Regions from separate parts of the Actinoplanes sp. NPDC051346 genome, predicted to be linked through region 1. Evidence: riboswitches for the same ligand, from Rfam matches in the RefSeq annotation. Region 1 holds a riboswitch; the other holds the start of a gene.
What was found. A riboswitch is a leader RNA that binds a small molecule or an ion and turns the genes downstream of it on or off. The one in region 1 is predicted to bind glycine.

Region 1 (7,561 bases):
GGGTGCCGGTCGAGCCGTTGTAGTGGAAGTCGGCGAGTCCCAGTGGGGACAGCGCGAGGTGCTCGACCAGGTGGGTGATGCCCCGGCGGGTCATCGGCTCGTCGGCCATGCCGACCCGGAACACCAGTCCCGCGCGGGCGGGCCCGGTGGTGGGGCCGTGCAGGACCGGTACCCCGCCGATCTCACTCCGGGCGATCACCGGACGGCTCCGGAGGCCAGCGCGGCGCGCCGATACCGTTTGATCGTCGAGACCACGTCGTCCTCCAGATAGCGCCAGGGATGCTCGGCGGCCAGGTCGCCGAGCATGGCGAACAGCGGCGCGGAGGCGGCGTGGTCCCGGCCGACGGCGAACACCATCGCGAACGTACTGGCGGCGCCGACCCAGCCCGGCTCGCGGCGGAAGTCCGGATGCCACACCGAGCGGTGCGCGGCCTCGTACAGTTCTTCCCTCACGGTGGCGTCGGTCAGGTAGGCCGCGGGATCGGTCTGCTCCAGCCCGATCATGTGCTCCACATGCGCTTCGGCCACCAGCCTGCCCTGAAGCGCGCCGGGCGGTGCGGCCAGCATCGATTCTCGCGCCCAGGAGTGCAGCCGTTCCCAGCTCCCGCCCCACTTGGGACACAGACTCTGCAGGTACTGCAGTTGCCCCGGGAGGTGATGCGGGTCGGCGGCGGCGAGCCGGTCGTAGCGTCGGCGGGTTTCGGCCTGGCCCACCGAGAGGCCCCGGGCGGTCAGTAGCCGCGCCACCCACAGCGCCGGATCCCGCGGCTGCCGCGCCGTCGCGTCGATCAGCACCGCCTCGGCGCGCCGTAGGTAGTCGTGGAAGCGCTCAAACTGGTCCCGGCTGACGTACTGGGCTCGGGCCGCGGAGCGGATTTCCCAGCCGGTGTGGATGAGACGCAGGCCGAGCAGCGCGGCGGCCGTGTTGTCCCTGGCGTCGGCTTCCCAGACCGCCTGCGCGAAGTCGCCGATCTCCTCCTCCGCGGCCCAGTGCAGCAGTCCGGAGCGGGCGCCCGGCGTGGCACCGTCGAGCACGGCCCGGCAGCCCCACCAGTCTCGTCGCGCGAGTGCGTCGCGCAGGGTGGTCAGCTCGGGATGGGCTGCTGCCGGGTCGAGGACCACGTCGCCGGGGTTCATGAGCACCGGGAAAGGGTGAGGACGGTCGGTTGCGAAACCGGGTGCCGCCGGGTTGCGGGCTGGTTGCCGGGTCAGTTGGCGAGGGCGGCCCGGCGCAGCCCGGGGTGGCGGGCCTCCCATGCGGCACGGACGCCGCGTGGCAGGTTCAGCTCCGGCCAGACCCGCACGAGCGTGGCCGCGTCGAGGTGCTCGCGCAGCTCGTCGACCCGGACAGCCTCCCGCAGCACGTTCTCGTACATCCACAGCAGCATGGTGTGCTCGCCGAGGTCGAAGGCCCGGTGTGGATGCCACCAGAGCCGCAGGGGCAGCTCGACCAGCCCGCGGGTCGGCCCGGTCAGCTCGGCCAGAGTGCCGGCGACCAGCACGGGACGGTGCGGGCGCGCCAGATGGACGACCGGAGCGTCGAGCGCGCGGGTGGACATGGTGACCAGCGTAGACCGCCGCCCGCCCCGACGGATAACCCCTAGGTTCCTAGGATGCTCTAGGCGCAGGGCGCCGCCCCACACCAAACACGACGGCTTCGCCGACTCAGGCCTCCAGATCGACGAGGAAGCCGCGGGCCTGCCACTGCTCCTCGGGCAGCTTGTCGCGGACCAGCCGGAACCACTCCTCGGGGCTGAAGAGCCGCATGGTGCCGGGTTCGGGTTCCCAGTCCGGGGGCGTCGGCTCCGCGTCGAACAGGGGAGGGTCGTCGGGGAGGTCGTCGGTGTCGGGCACGTCAATCAGGCGGGGGCCCACCGGGCGGCGGACCCAGTCCTCGGCGCCGCGGTCATACAGGTACTGCACGAGGCGGATCCGCCGGACGACGCCCACCGTGACAGGCAGGTCACTGAGGCCCTCGAAGAACGTGTCGTGGGCCAGGCACCCGTCGAGCGTGACCTCTCCCGTCCGGTAGTCGCCCTGCAGAACCGCGCGCAGATCGCCTGAGGTGATGAGGTTCGCCCACTGCTCCCCAAAGACATTGCGCAACGGGCTGGACCGCACGACGGTCTCGCGCAGCACCAGATCGTCGGGAAGTTCCGGGTCGTGAATCCATCTCAGGGGAGTCGACACCCGTTTACCCACCGCCCACGGGGTGTCGCAGGGACAAGCGTCGAGCAGGACCGGCCACAGCATCGCGCCATCGTGCCAGCTCACCCCGCGAGGCGGGCCCGGACCACGAGCTCGTGCAGCGCCTCGACCGCCGCCGGGTCGGCCTGGTCGGGCAGGCGGGACGAGTCGCGGGCCGCCTCGAGCTCGGCGCGGAGCCGCGCCACGTCGGTCTCGACCGCCTCCTTGAGCTGCTCCGGGAACGCGCCGTGTTCCGCCGCGCGCTTGTTGGCGATCAGCTCCGGCACGTACGGCAGTTCGCTGAGCGCGCTGAGGTCGGCGATCACCTCGCCGGTGCGCATGAGGTGGATGCCGGTGTGCAGCACGCGCAGTGTGTAGAGGGCGGGCTTGAGTTCGCCGGTCTCGGCGAACAGCCGTGCCTGGGTGGCGGCGAAGCCGAGGTAGTGGTGGGCATGGTGTCGGGTGATCAGCCCGGGCGCGAGCGTGACCAGCTCGCGGTGCGTGGCCGAGGTCGTGACGACCAGCGGGGACAGCAGCTGTTCGAGGACGTAGCCGTTGCGGCTGTGCAGCAGCCGGGCGAACTTGAGCAGGTCGTGGCTGACCACGTCGAGTTCGACGCCGTCGCGCCAGGTGTCGGAGCTGATCGTCTCGGGGCCGGTGCGCAGGCCGACCACCTCCGCGGCGGGCAGCAGGTGGCAGGCCCGCAGGTCGAGGTCGCTGTCGACGGACGCGAAGCCGTACAGGTGGGCGCCGCTGACCGTCACGAAGATCGTGGGGTAGGGCAGGTCCGCGGCTTCCGCGGCCCAGGCGGGCACGTCGACGGTCACGTCAGACCCCTTTCGCGTACGCCGGTCAGCAGCGCGTCGATCGTCTGGCGGTCGGGTTCGGCCGGCAGGACGGTGGCGGCCTCGGCCGCGTCCAGGTCGGCGAGCAGTTCGTCGGACCACGAGACCACGGATTCCCAGGCCTCTCCACCGGTTTTGATCCGCAGGAGGCGGTCACGCCGGGCGCTGACGTCGAGGAGGATGTCGCCGGTGCGCAGGACGTGGGCGCCGGCGAGGAGCAGCCGGATCATGTGCATGGCCTGCTTGTGGTTGGTCTCGCCGGTGCGGGCCCGCCGGGAGGCGACGCGTTTGAGCTGGTCGCGGGCGTACGCGCCGTACGTGTGGGCGAGGCGTCGGGAGAGGAAGGCCGTGCGGGCCGCGCGCAGCTCGTGGCCGTCGGGGGTCGCGTGTTCGATCAGCGGTGACCAGAGGACCTCCAGGACCGTGGGGTTGGCCTGCAGGGCGAGGGTGCAGAACCGTTCGATCTCCCAGGAGAACTGCTCCTGCTGGGGGCCGTCGAGGTGGGTGGGCGGCTTGTCGAGGTGCCAGAAGGCGCGGGTGGGCGCGGCGTAGACGCCTCGGCGGTCGTGGTCGGAGTCGGGTCCGTCGAGCCCGTAGGCGCGGGAGCCGGTGACGACCGCGAGGATGGTGTGAGGCGGATAGGTCACACGCCACAGCCTAGGTCGGGTGATCGGGACAACCGCGCTGGTAGGTTGTTCGCAGCCGTACCACCCACGCGGGAGAGACCACCGGTTCGCCGGCGGCGCCGAAGGGGCAAATCCTCCCCGGAACCTCTCAGGCAAAAGGACCGCGGGGGCAGGCGACTCTGGAGTGCGCTCGTGGGTATGACAGAGGGGGAGGTTGCCCGTCGACCTCTGTAGCCCTCTGGAGCCGCCATGACGTTCGCACATCGCCACATCGGTCCCGATTCGGACGCGCAGACCCAGATGCTCAAGGCCATCGGGTACGCGTCGATGGAGGCGCTGATGGATGCCGCGATCCCGGAGGTCATCCGCTGGCACGGGACGTTGGAGTTGCCGCCGGCCGCCTCCGAGGAGGAGGCGATCGCCGAGCTGCGGGAGATCGCGGGGCGTAACGAGGTCAGCGCGTCGATGATCGGGCTGGGCTACTACGGCACGGTGACGCCGGCGGTGATCCGGCGCAACGTGCTGGAGAACCCGGCGTGGTACACGGCGTACACGCCGTACCAGCCGGAGATCAGTCAGGGGCGCCTGGAGGCGCTGCTGAACTTCCAGACGATGGTCACGGACCTGACCGGCATGACCACGGCGAACGCGTCGATGCTGGACGAGGGCACGGCGGTCGCGGAGGCGATGACGCTGGCGCGCCGTTCGTCGAAGAGCAAGAGCAACGTGTACGCGGTGGACGCGGACACCCTGCCGCAGACCCTCGCCGTGTTGCGGACCCGCGCGGAGCCGCTGGGCATCGAGCTGCGCCTGGTGAACCTGGACGCGGACGGGGAGCTGCCGGCGGAGTTTTTCGGCCTGCACCTGCAGTATCCGGGGGCTTCCGGCGCGGTGCGTGACCACGCGGCGCTGGTCGAGGCGGCGCACGCGGCGGGCGCGTTGGTGACGGTGGCGGCGGACCTGCTGGCGCTGACGCTGCTGCGGGCGCCGGGTGAGATCGGTGCGGACATCGCCGCCGGGACGACGCAGCGGTTCGGGGTGCCGCTGGGCTTCGGTGGCCCGCACGCGGGTTACCTCGCGGTGCGTGCCGGTCTGGAGCGTTCGCTGCCGGGCCGGCTGGTGGGTGTGTCCCGCGACGCGGACGGCGCCCCGGCCTACCGGCTCGCCCTGCAGACGCGGGAGCAGCACATCCGCCGGGAGCGGGCGACGAGCAACATCTGCACCGCCCAGGTTCTGCTGGCGGTTATGGCGAGCATGTACGCGGTCTATCACGGCCCGCGTGGGCTGCGGGCGATCGCCGAGCGGGTGCACGACCACGCGCTGGCGCTCGCGGGTGGCCTGACGGCGGCGGGTGTCGAGGTGGCGCACGCGGCGTTCTTCGACACGGTGACCGCGGTGGTGCCCGGTCGGGCGGCGGCGGTGGTCGCGGCGGCGGCCGCGGCCGGCATCGACCTGCGTTTCGTCGACGAGGACCGGGTGTCGGTGTCGTGCGACGAGACCACGACGGCGGCGGTGGTGGCGGACGTCCTGGCGGCCTTCGGTGCCGCGCCGGCCGCGCCGGCGGAATGTGGTGCGCGCCCGCTCGCGCGCACGACGGACTACCTGACCCATCCGGTGTTCTCGACGCACCACTCGGAGACGGCGATGCTGCGTTATCTGCGCCGCCTGTCCGATTCTGACTATGCGCTGGACCGGGGGATGATCCCGCTGGGTTCGTGCACGATGAAGCTGAACGCGACCACGGAGATGGAGCCGGTCACCTGGGCGGAGTTCGCGAACATCCATCCGTTCGCGCCGGCGTCGCGCACGGCGGGCTACGAGGCTCTCGTCGCGCAGTTGGAGGCCTGGCTGGCGGAGGTCACCGGGTACGACGCGGTGAGCGTGCAGCCGAACGCGGGTTCGCAGGGTGAGCTGGCGGGCCTGCTGGCGATCCGGGGCTACCACCGTTCGCGCGGGGACGTGCACCGTGACGTGTGCCTGATCCCGTCGAGCGCGCACGGCACGAACGCGGCCAGCGCGGTGATGGCGGGCATGCGGGTGGTCGTGGTGGCCTGCGACGACAACGGCAACGTGGACCTGGCCGACCTGGACGCGAAGATCGCCAAGCACCGTGCCGCGCTGGCCGCGATCATGGTGACGTACCCGTCGACGCACGGCGTCTACGAGCGGGGCATCGCGGAGCTGTGCGGCAAGGTGCACGACGCGGGCGGCCAGGTGTATGTCGACGGCGCGAACCTGAACGCGCTGGTCGGGTACGCCCGGCCGGGCAAGTTCGGCGCGGACGTGTCGCACCTGAACCTGCACAAGACGTTCTGCATTCCGCACGGCGGCGGCGGCCCGGGTGTGGGCCCGGTGGCGGTGCGCGAGCACCTGGCCGAGTTCCTGCCGGGCGACCCCCTGGAGCCGGGTGACCACCACGCGGTGTCGGCGGCGGCGCACGGTTCGGCGGGCATTCTGCCGATCTCGTGGGCGTACCTGCGGATGATGGGTCCGGACGGGCTGGCGCAGGCGACGGCGGTGGCGGTGCTGGCGGCGAACTATGTGGCGGCGCGGCTGCGGGAGCACTACCCGGTGCTGTACGCGGGCAACGAGGGCCTGGTCGCGCACGAGTGCATCCTGGACCTGCGTCCGATCACGAAGGCGACGGGCGTGTCGGTGGACGACGTGGCGAAGCGGCTGATCGACTACGGCTTCCACGCGCCGACGATGTCGTTCCCGGTCGCGGGCACGTTGATGGTGGAGCCGACCGAGAGCGAGGACCTGGCGGAGCTGGACAGGTTCTGTGACGCGATGATCGCGATCAAGGGTGAGATCGACCGGGTGGCGGCGGGCGAGTGGCCGCGGGACGACAATCCGCTGCACCACGCCCCGCATACGGCGGCGGCGGTGTCGGCGGACGAGTGGCCGCACGCGTACCCGCGGTCGCTGGCCGGGTTCCCGGAGGGGGTGGATCGGACGGCGAAGTACTGGCCGCCGGTGCGGCGCATCGACGGTGCGTACGGGGACCGGAACCTGGTGTGTTCCTGTCCGTCGCCGGAGGCGTTCGAGGACTGAGGTGGCGCGCGCCGGGCCGGTGCGGAGTCACCGGCCTGAGCCGTGCCCGGTGGCCGGCGGGCGTGTGCCCCGGGGAGTCCGGGGGGCGCGCGCCCTAGGGTCTGGCGGGGCCTCTGCGTGGCGGTCCGGGTGCGTTCGTGAGGGGGCGGGCTCGGTCAGGCCGCGAGGGCGTGCCGGGCCGGGCCACGGTGGGGTTCGATCTTGCTGCCGTCGGGCAGGAGTTCGCCCGTGTCCTCGAAGAGGATGACGCCGTTGCAGAGCAGGCTCCATCCCTGTTCGGGGAAGGTCGCCACGATGCGGGCCGCTTCGCGGTCCACGGCCTCAGCGGAGGGGCAGGTGGTTTGGTGCTGGCACATCGGAGGTCTCCGTGTCGGGGGTTGTGTCGTTCTTCACATCAACGGTGGCGAACACTACTCCCATCGGAACGAGTCCGTGGGGAGCGAGTGACGGGGCCACATTGAGCGAATCCACTGTTCAGATGTTCCACGGCGGTCGCGGATACGACCACTGTGCGACAGGCGCGCCAGCCGTTCCACCGGGTTCTCCGGCCTCCTGCCAGCGCCGTCACCGTCCGTCATGCCGGTACGAGTGGTACCTGAGTGACGGAGGTGACCCCGCTGAGCTTCTGTCAGCGTGGCTCGAGAACAACGGACTGCCGGTGCGAAAACTCGTACTAACGGCTAGTTCTTTTCACCCGTTCGGCGCCGGCACCGTCTGCGGATCCTCACTGTACGTATCGGCTGCGGCCGGTTCGGTGATGATCGGCGGGGCGCCGGGACGGCCCAGCCCGGTGCCCGGAATCCCCGACGTGGTAGCGGTTCTCTACCGACACACCGATGACGACCTGGA
Region 2 (7,561 bases), on a different contig from region 1:
CCGGATCGTCGTTTCGATTCCTGAGGTCGCCGCTGTCCATCGTCGGTGTCGCGACCGTGGTGGCGATCGGCAGTGGGGTCGCCGCGTACGGCGACTGGGACGTAAGCGCCGACGCGGCGACGTTCACCGTCCACGCCGCGAGCATTCCTCGCATGGACGCGCCGGACGTGGAGCTGCCCGCGGGCGAGCCGAGAATCACCGCGGACGGTTTGATCGCGCGCGGTCCCCGGATCCACTGGAACCGGGTGGAGATCGCCCCGCGCACACCGGTGCGGCGCTATCTTGTGACCCGCCATCTCGGCCCGATCGCGCAGCTTGTCTGTGACGTACCGGCCAGCCGCGACGGCTGTGTCGACGAGCATCCGCCGGCCGGCTATCTCGTGACCTACACCGTGGTAGCCACGCACGGTGCTTTCTGGACGGGCACGGCGAGCCGGCCCAGCCGGCCAGTGCCGCTTCCGGGCGAAGCCGCGCCGGTAGTGATCGACGGCGTGGTGGTTCTGCTGCCCGGTGCCGGCGGCGGCACGGTGGTGCCTGCGTCCGGTTCCGGCGCGGCGGCGTCCGCGGGTGCCGTTCCGCCCGGCACCGGCCCAGGGGCCACGGCTGGGACCGTCCCTGGGAACGTTCCGGGGGACGTCCCCGGGGCCGCCCCCGGGGCCGTGCCGGGGGATTCGGCGCCGGGTCTATCGACCCCACCGGTGCCCGTGATTCCGCCGCGGCCGCCGGAGCCCGAGCAGGGCACGACGACAGAGCCGGTCGAGCCACCGGCGAAGGCCGGAGAGGTCGCAGTGAAGCCCGGAGAGGGCGCGACGGACCCCTCGGAGGTGTCGGAAACCGAGGAAGAAACGCTTTTCCCGGCGGGCTGACTCGGCACCCGTCGAAGTTCATAAAAGCGCCGTCGTGTCACGCCGAAACACCATGAACAAACAGTCAATTCGCGGCGTCCGGGAGTATGTCCGGTATGCCGTTACAGCCGGCTTACTTTCCCTACAGCAACTAATAATATTTGAAACATGACACCAGCCGGTTCTGTCGCACTCCAGCTCGTCCTCTCCGTCGCCATGGTCATCTTCACCGCGTACGTGGCCGGGCGGGTGCATCAGTGGTACCGGCACGGCTTCGACCGCGACGTGGCCTACCGGGAGGGCTACAACCAGGCGTCGCACACGCTCTTCCAGCTCGCCGTCCGCAACCACCCGGTCGGAACCGCGCCCGGCGCGGGCGGACACCTCACGGCCCCGCCCCGCACGGCCCCACCCCGCACGGCCCAGTTCTCTACAGCCCCGCCACGCACGGCCCAGTTCTCTACAGCCCAGTTCTCCACGGCCCCGGTCTCTACAGCCCCGCTCTCTGCAGCCCCGCTCTCTGCAGCCCCGCTCTCCGCCCCGCCCTCCTCAGGACCGTTCTCCTCGGCCTCGCTCTCCTCAGGCCCGCTCTCCACAGCCGCGCCCTCGGCAGCCCCGTTCCCCACCGCGCCGAACCCGGCCCCCGCCCAGGTCCGCGCCGTCGTTGCTCTGCACCAGCTGCCGGAGCGCACCGCCGCCGACGGCCACGCCGAACGCCGCGAGTCCGCCCGCCTCCTTCACCACCGGGTCTGACCACAGAAGGGATCAGAGTCATGACAGTGCCCGGCAACAGCATCATCCAAGCGCTGTTCGCGCTCGCCTTCGTCGTCGCCAGCGGGTACGCGGGTGGACGCATTCACCAGTGGTACAAGCAGGGACTGGACCGGGACGAGGCCTACCGCACCGGTTACGACCAGGCCTCGCACTCCATGTTCGACCTGGCCATCCGCAGGCGGCAGCAGAACCCGGCAGAGGGCGGCCGAGGCATCGCGGCGAAGGAGCGGCACCATCTCGTCGGCCACGCCCGCCGGCGCATCCAGGCCGAGCCGGAACCCAGTTCGGGCGGGCGCCGCCGACGGCGCTTCGGCCTGCGCTGAGCGAAGGATCCTGCCCGGAGCAAAGAGGACCTGCCCTGAGTAGAGAGATTCCGCCCCGAGCAAACCGATCCTGCGCTGAGCTGACGAATCCTGCGCTGAGCAGAAGGCCCCTGCGCTGAGCAGAACGCTGAGCCCCTGCGCTGAGCAGAACGCTGAGCCCCTGCGCTGAGCAGAACGCTGAGCAGAAGGCCCCCTGCGCTGAGCAGAGGGATCTTGCACTGTCCGGAGGGACGCTGCGCTGAGCGGAAAGATCCCGCACGGAGCGGAGGGACACCGTTGCGGATTAGGCCGAACGGCACGGGCGAACCACCGCTCGGGACAGTCCGCTGTGCACCGCGCGCCGTTGCGCAACGACGCTCCGGAGACGACCATTCAGGTATGCGGCCACGATCGCCGGCTCCCGCGCGAGATGAGCCACATTCGTCACAGATGCTCGGGTTTGCGTGCTCGAGTTCTTACTGTTAATCGTGATGTAACCGCAGGTCAACCGCCGTGGCTCGGGGGCACCGGCGGGCCTCGCGAAGATCACCGCGTGGTCTCCGCTCCCCCGGAGGAATTAGCCCGTACCGGCCGTCCTGACTGAGTCATGCGCCGGCAACGCGAGACGGAACGCCGATCTCGGCATGCGTGTGCATCGGGCACTGTGGTGTCACCACGCCGCATCTCGACATGCCGGCGCGGTAACCGGCTGAACCACCCGCAACCCCGCAGAAGGAAGCCCCGTATGCGTACGTTCCGCAGACGGCTCGCCCCTACCGCGACGCCCCGCACCGCGAGCACCGCCGCTGAGGCCGGTGCGGAATCGTGAGGCGGGCCGTGCTGAGCAGCGAGAGACCCGGGAACGTCCGGGCGCGGGCCTCCACCGGACCCCCGCCCGCCAGCGAGCCTGATCTCGACGACCCCGTCACCCTGCCGCCGCCCCGCCGGCGAGGACTCGACCAGCGAACCCGGGGCATCCTCGTGGCCGCCGCGGTGGCGGCCGCCATCGTCAATGCCAGCGCCATGTGGGCGTACTGGAAGATCACGGGCTCGGGAAGCGCCTCGGCCGGGGCGGGCGCTTATGTGGAGATGGGACTGCGGGGACGCTCCAGCCTCGACGTTCCGCTGACACCGGGTGGCACCGGCGACCTGACCGTCACGGTCTCGAACGACAACGACTTCGCCATCCGCGTCACCTCGGTCGCGGCCGGCACCGGAAACGTCATCGCCGACGACGAGCACCGCGAGAACGGCTGCGACCGGCACGGCGTCACCTTCGCGCGGCCGGAGCTGGCGGTGCGGTGGGAGGTCGCCCGCAACGACGTGGCGGTCTTCACCGTGCCCGGCGGCCTACGAATGGCGGCCGACGCGGACCCGACCTGCCTGGGCGCGGTCTTCACCGTCCCCGTCCGCGTCACCGGCGAGTCCCGCCGCCCCTGACGGACACCGCGGAGAGACCCGCCGAGGAAGCCGGGCATGTGGTCAGCGCGGCGAGGCGTCCCAACCGGCGTCGCGGCATGCCTGGGTGAGGGCGGTCGCGCCGGACTTCCACTCGGCATCGCTCTCGTTCGCGCTGCGGCCCATCGCCACGGCACGGTCCGCGATCCGCTCGTTCTCACTGCCGGTCGACCACTTGTTGACCTCGTCGGCGAGCGAGAGGCGGGCCGTCCTGGTGGCGGCGTCGTCAAAACCCTCGGCGAACGTGGTGCAGGCCCGGTCGGCGGCGTCGTCGAGGCGGCCCGGACCCGCCTCCTGGGCGGACCGGCTGATCACGAGGCCGACAAGGACCACCGCGACCACCGCGACGCCGATGGCGAGCTGGCGCTTGTTCAGCTTTACCTTCACCGGTTTCCGCTCCCACGTCGGCGAGTGTCCGGAATGCACATTATCCGGCCCCGCCGTCCGACCAGCGACCGCACCGCCTCCCCCGCCACCACCAAGTGCGCGGCCCGACCTAGAGCCGAACCGCGAGCCAAGACCAGGCCGCCGGCCGAGACCGGACCGCGAGCGTCCGTCAGCTCAGCATTCGACGACGGTGACGGCGAGCCCGCCGCGGGACGTCTCCTTGTACTTGCTCGACATGTCGCGCCCGGTGTCGCGCATCGTGCGGATCGCCGTGTCGAGGCTGACCCGATGGTCACCGTCACCGTTGAGCGCGAGCCGGGCCGCGTTGATCGCCTTGACGCTGGCGATCGCGTTGCGCTCGATGCACGGGATCTGCACCAGTCCGCCGACCGGGTCGCAGGTGAGGCCGAGGTTGTGCTCCAGGGCGATCTCCGCCGCGTTCTCCACCTGCTCCGGGGTGCCGCCGAGCACCTCGCACAGCGCGCCGGCCGCCATCGCCGCGGCCGAGCCGACCTCGCCCTGGCAGCCGACCTCGGCTCCGGAGAAGGACGCGTTGCCCTTGATGAGGATGCCGATCGCGGCGGAAGTGAGCAGGAAGCGGACCACGCCGTCGTCGTTGGCGCCGGGAACGAACTTCATGTAGTAGTGCAGCACCGCCGGGACGATGCCGGCCGCGCCGTTGGTCGGGGCGGTCACCACCCGGCCGCCGGCCGCGTTCTCCTCGTTGACCGCGAGGGCGAAGAGGTTCACCCAATCCATCACGTGCAGCGGGTCGGCGTCCAACCCCCGGGCGAGCTCAGCGTGCAGCGCCGGTGCGCGCCGTCGTACCCGCAAGCCACCCGGCAGGATGCCGTCCGTACGCAGACCGCGCGCGACGCACCCGCGCATGACCTCCCAGATGTGCAGCAGGCCGGAGTGGATCTCTTCGGTCGTGCGCCAGGCGCGCTCGTTGGCGAGCATCACGCCCGAGACGGACGTTCCCTCCTGGCGGCAGATCCTCAGGAGCTCGTCGCCGGTGCTGAAGGGATGCGGCAGCACGGTCGCGTCTGGGTCCGGGCCCGCGCCCTCCTCGACCACGAAGCCGCCGCCGACCGAGTAGTAGGTCTGCTCGGGGCCGCCGTCGGCGCTGAACCGCAGGGCGTTCGGGTGGAAGGGCAGGCTGCGTCGATGCCGGACGAACTCCACGGAGATCGGCCGGGTGCCGTTGAGCAACAGTTTGCCGTCGGTGCCGATCTCCTCGACGCGCACGCCGGCGCGGTCGGGGTCGATGGTGGCGGGATCCTCACCCTCCAGCCCCAGCAGGATGGCACCGTCGGTGCCGTGGCCGCGGCCGGTCGCGGTGAGCGAGCCGAACAGTTCGACGCGGATCTGGGTGGCATCGGGATGCGCCGCCGCGAAGAGCCGTGCGGCCCGCATCGGGCCGACGGTGTGCGAGGACGACGGACCGATCCCGATCGAATAAAGGTCGAAGGCGCTGACCGCCATGAAGGCTCCCTGGTCGCAGATGACCCTCCCCGCTCTGTCATCTATACCTGAGAGCTTCACCGCCGCGAGGCGGTTTGCACCGTGGGTGCGGGTCCTGGTTGGTCCCGGCTTTCCAGAGTCGCCTCGCCGTTGGCGGTAACTTGTGCCTGAGAGATTCTCGGGGAGGAGTTGCTCCTTCGGCGTCCCGACCGGGGTCGGATGCTCTCCCGCCAGGGCTCGAGCAGCGCAATCTTCAGTTGTGGGCCGACCGTAGAAGCCTTACCGCGAGCCGTCAAGTCGGGCGCGTCGGGTCACTCCGGCTGGCGTGCGGGGCGCAGGGCCAGGGCGACCGCGCCGAGCACGGCGACCGTCTGGGCCACGAACATCGCCGGGTCGCCCTCTTTCAGGTCGAGCGTCGCCAGCGCGACCCCGGGGATCAGCAGGCGACCAATGCCCTTGACCTGGTCGGGGGCCGTACGGAAGCTGTCGTCGCTGCCGTTGGCGTCGCCGCGCGTGATCAGCAGTCCGTTCTCGTCGAGGCCGGCGATGCGGTGGATGCGGGTCTGCCCCGGGTGTTGCGGGTCGGGGATGACCACGACCTGGCCGACGAGCGGGGTCCAGTTCTCCGGCGGTGCGGAGGTGACGGCGACGTCACCGCGGTGCAGTGACGGGCTCATCGACTCGCTGACCACCGCGACCGGGGTCCAGCCCCAGATCGCCGGGACCGAGCTCCACGCGATGAGGGCGCCGACGCCCGCCAGGACGGCGAGGGCCACGAGCCGCAGCAGCAGCGATGGCAGGCCCTGCGGGATGTGCCGACCCCACGGGGTGCGGCGGCGTCCGGCCGGCGGCTGGGTTCCGGCCCACCCGGCCGGAGCGGACATGGTGGTCATGATCAGCTCGCTGCTTCCCACTTGAAGGTCGCCGCGGCGGATTTGCCCTGCGCGCTGTCCGGCGTGCTCGCGTTCACGGTGTACGTGATGTGGTAGGTCTTGTTGCTGGCCGACGCCGGGGCGAACGTGCCGACACCGTTGTTGAAGTTGTTCTTGGCGCTGCCGAAGTTGGACAGCGTGCCGGTGTAGGCGGTGCCCGTGGCACTGAAGCCGGTGCAGCTGCCGAAGCCGCCGCCGGTGCCCTCTTCGATCACCAGGTCGACGTATGGGGCAAGGTCGCCGGAAACGGCGGTGCCGTACATCTTCACCGTGGCCGAGAGGCTGCCGGTGTACGAGACGTTGATGCACTTGTCGCCGGTCGAGCCGGGCCGCAGGTTGGTGGGCGAGAACATCACCGTATCGTTGTCGTCGTCGCTGAGCGTGACCGTACCCGCGTTCCAGCTGTTGGCCGCGTTGCCGGTGTTCGCCGTGAAAGCCGCGCTTGAGGCCTGCCACATGACGCCGGAGCTGATCACGATTCCGCCGGTCACCGTCAGCGCCACCGCCAGCATCTTCGTTCCGCCGAGCTGCATCCTGTGTTCCTCTCACCGACCGGCGCACCGGCCATCTCTCGCTGTCGGAGGGATAGTTCGGCGGGATTCCTCAACCGCGTCTCAAGCCGCTGTCAAAACCACGGCAAGGCTGAAAAGAAATCTCCGGACCGGAAAAAGCCGCTGGGTGGACTCGCGTCCACCCAGCGGCCCGGTGATCCCTGTTGTCACTCGTCCGGGTCAGGCAGCAGGTATCCGGCCGCCCGGATCGCCGCCGCCAGCGTCGCCGCCGGCGGTTGCGCCGGGGCTGCCGGGGCGGGTGGGGCGAACGGGACACCCGCGGCCTGGGGAGCGCCGTACGACGCCCACTGCGGGACCAGGCCGACCGCGACGGCCGCGTCCGGGACTCCGGCGCCACAGCGGTACGGGTCGGTGCCCGGCATCGGCCGACAGCTCGCCTTGATCAGCTCGGCCAGGCGTTGCACCCGGGCCGGGCCGCGCATGCCGAAGCCGTAGCGGAAGTCCGGGTGGTGGGCGAGGACCAGGCCGGCCAGCGCGGCGATGTGGGTCGCGGCTACCGGGGTGCCGTCCAGGGCCGCCCGGCCCTCAGTGCCGACGGCGGAGATCACCGCGACACCGGGTGCGCACACGTCCACCTCGGGGCCCGCGCAGCTGGACCGGGCGACGTAGAACCCCTCCCGGGTCGGCATCCCGGCCTGTTGGGCCGCGTGGTGGCTCTCCGGCGGGTACGTGCCCACCTGACCGATGGCACCCACGGTGAAGATGGGCGCGAGCGTGCCGGGGAACGTGACCGGTCCGCCCGTGTCGCCGGCCGCCGCCACGCAGAGGATGCCGGCCTGCCGGGCCTCCTCCAGCTTGTAGGCCACCAGCCCGGCCACACCGTCCGC

Region 2: another riboswitch for glycine. It lies ahead of AB0M36_RS10200 (L-serine ammonia-lyase); the one in region 1 lies ahead of gcvP (aminomethyl-transferring glycine dehydrogenase).

Annotation. Positions count from the first base shown of each region.
Region 1 covers NZ_JBFBAJ010000004.1:527,856-535,416, forward strand. The annotation lists gene AB0M36_RS13755 (insulinase family protein) at 1-199, opposite strand, end outside; gene AB0M36_RS13760 (hypothetical protein) at 196-1,137, opposite strand; gene AB0M36_RS13765 (hypothetical protein) at 1,209-1,559, opposite strand; gene AB0M36_RS13770 (hypothetical protein) at 1,666-2,253, opposite strand; gene AB0M36_RS13775 (nucleotidyltransferase domain-containing protein) at 2,271-3,014, opposite strand; gene AB0M36_RS13780 (nucleotidyltransferase domain-containing protein) at 3,011-3,679, opposite strand; glycine riboswitch at 3,739-3,832, shown strand; gene gcvP (aminomethyl-transferring glycine dehydrogenase) at 3,908-6,712, shown strand; gene AB0M36_RS13790 (DUF5999 family protein) at 6,868-7,068, opposite strand; gene AB0M36_RS13795 (anthranilate synthase component I family protein) at 7,191-7,561, shown strand, end outside.
Region 2 covers NZ_JBFBAJ010000003.1:418,658-426,218, forward strand. The annotation lists gene AB0M36_RS10175 (hypothetical protein) at 153-866, shown strand; gene AB0M36_RS10180 (hypothetical protein) at 1,014-1,598, shown strand; gene AB0M36_RS10185 (hypothetical protein) at 1,619-1,942, shown strand; gene AB0M36_RS10190 (hypothetical protein) at 2,759-3,361, shown strand; gene AB0M36_RS10195 (hypothetical protein) at 3,404-3,766, opposite strand; gene AB0M36_RS10200 (L-serine ammonia-lyase) at 3,941-5,251, opposite strand; glycine riboswitch at 5,276-5,377, opposite strand; gene AB0M36_RS10205 (S26 family signal peptidase) at 5,542-6,123, opposite strand; gene AB0M36_RS10210 (hypothetical protein) at 6,126-6,695, opposite strand; gene AB0M36_RS10215 (S8 family serine peptidase) at 6,881-7,561, opposite strand, start outside.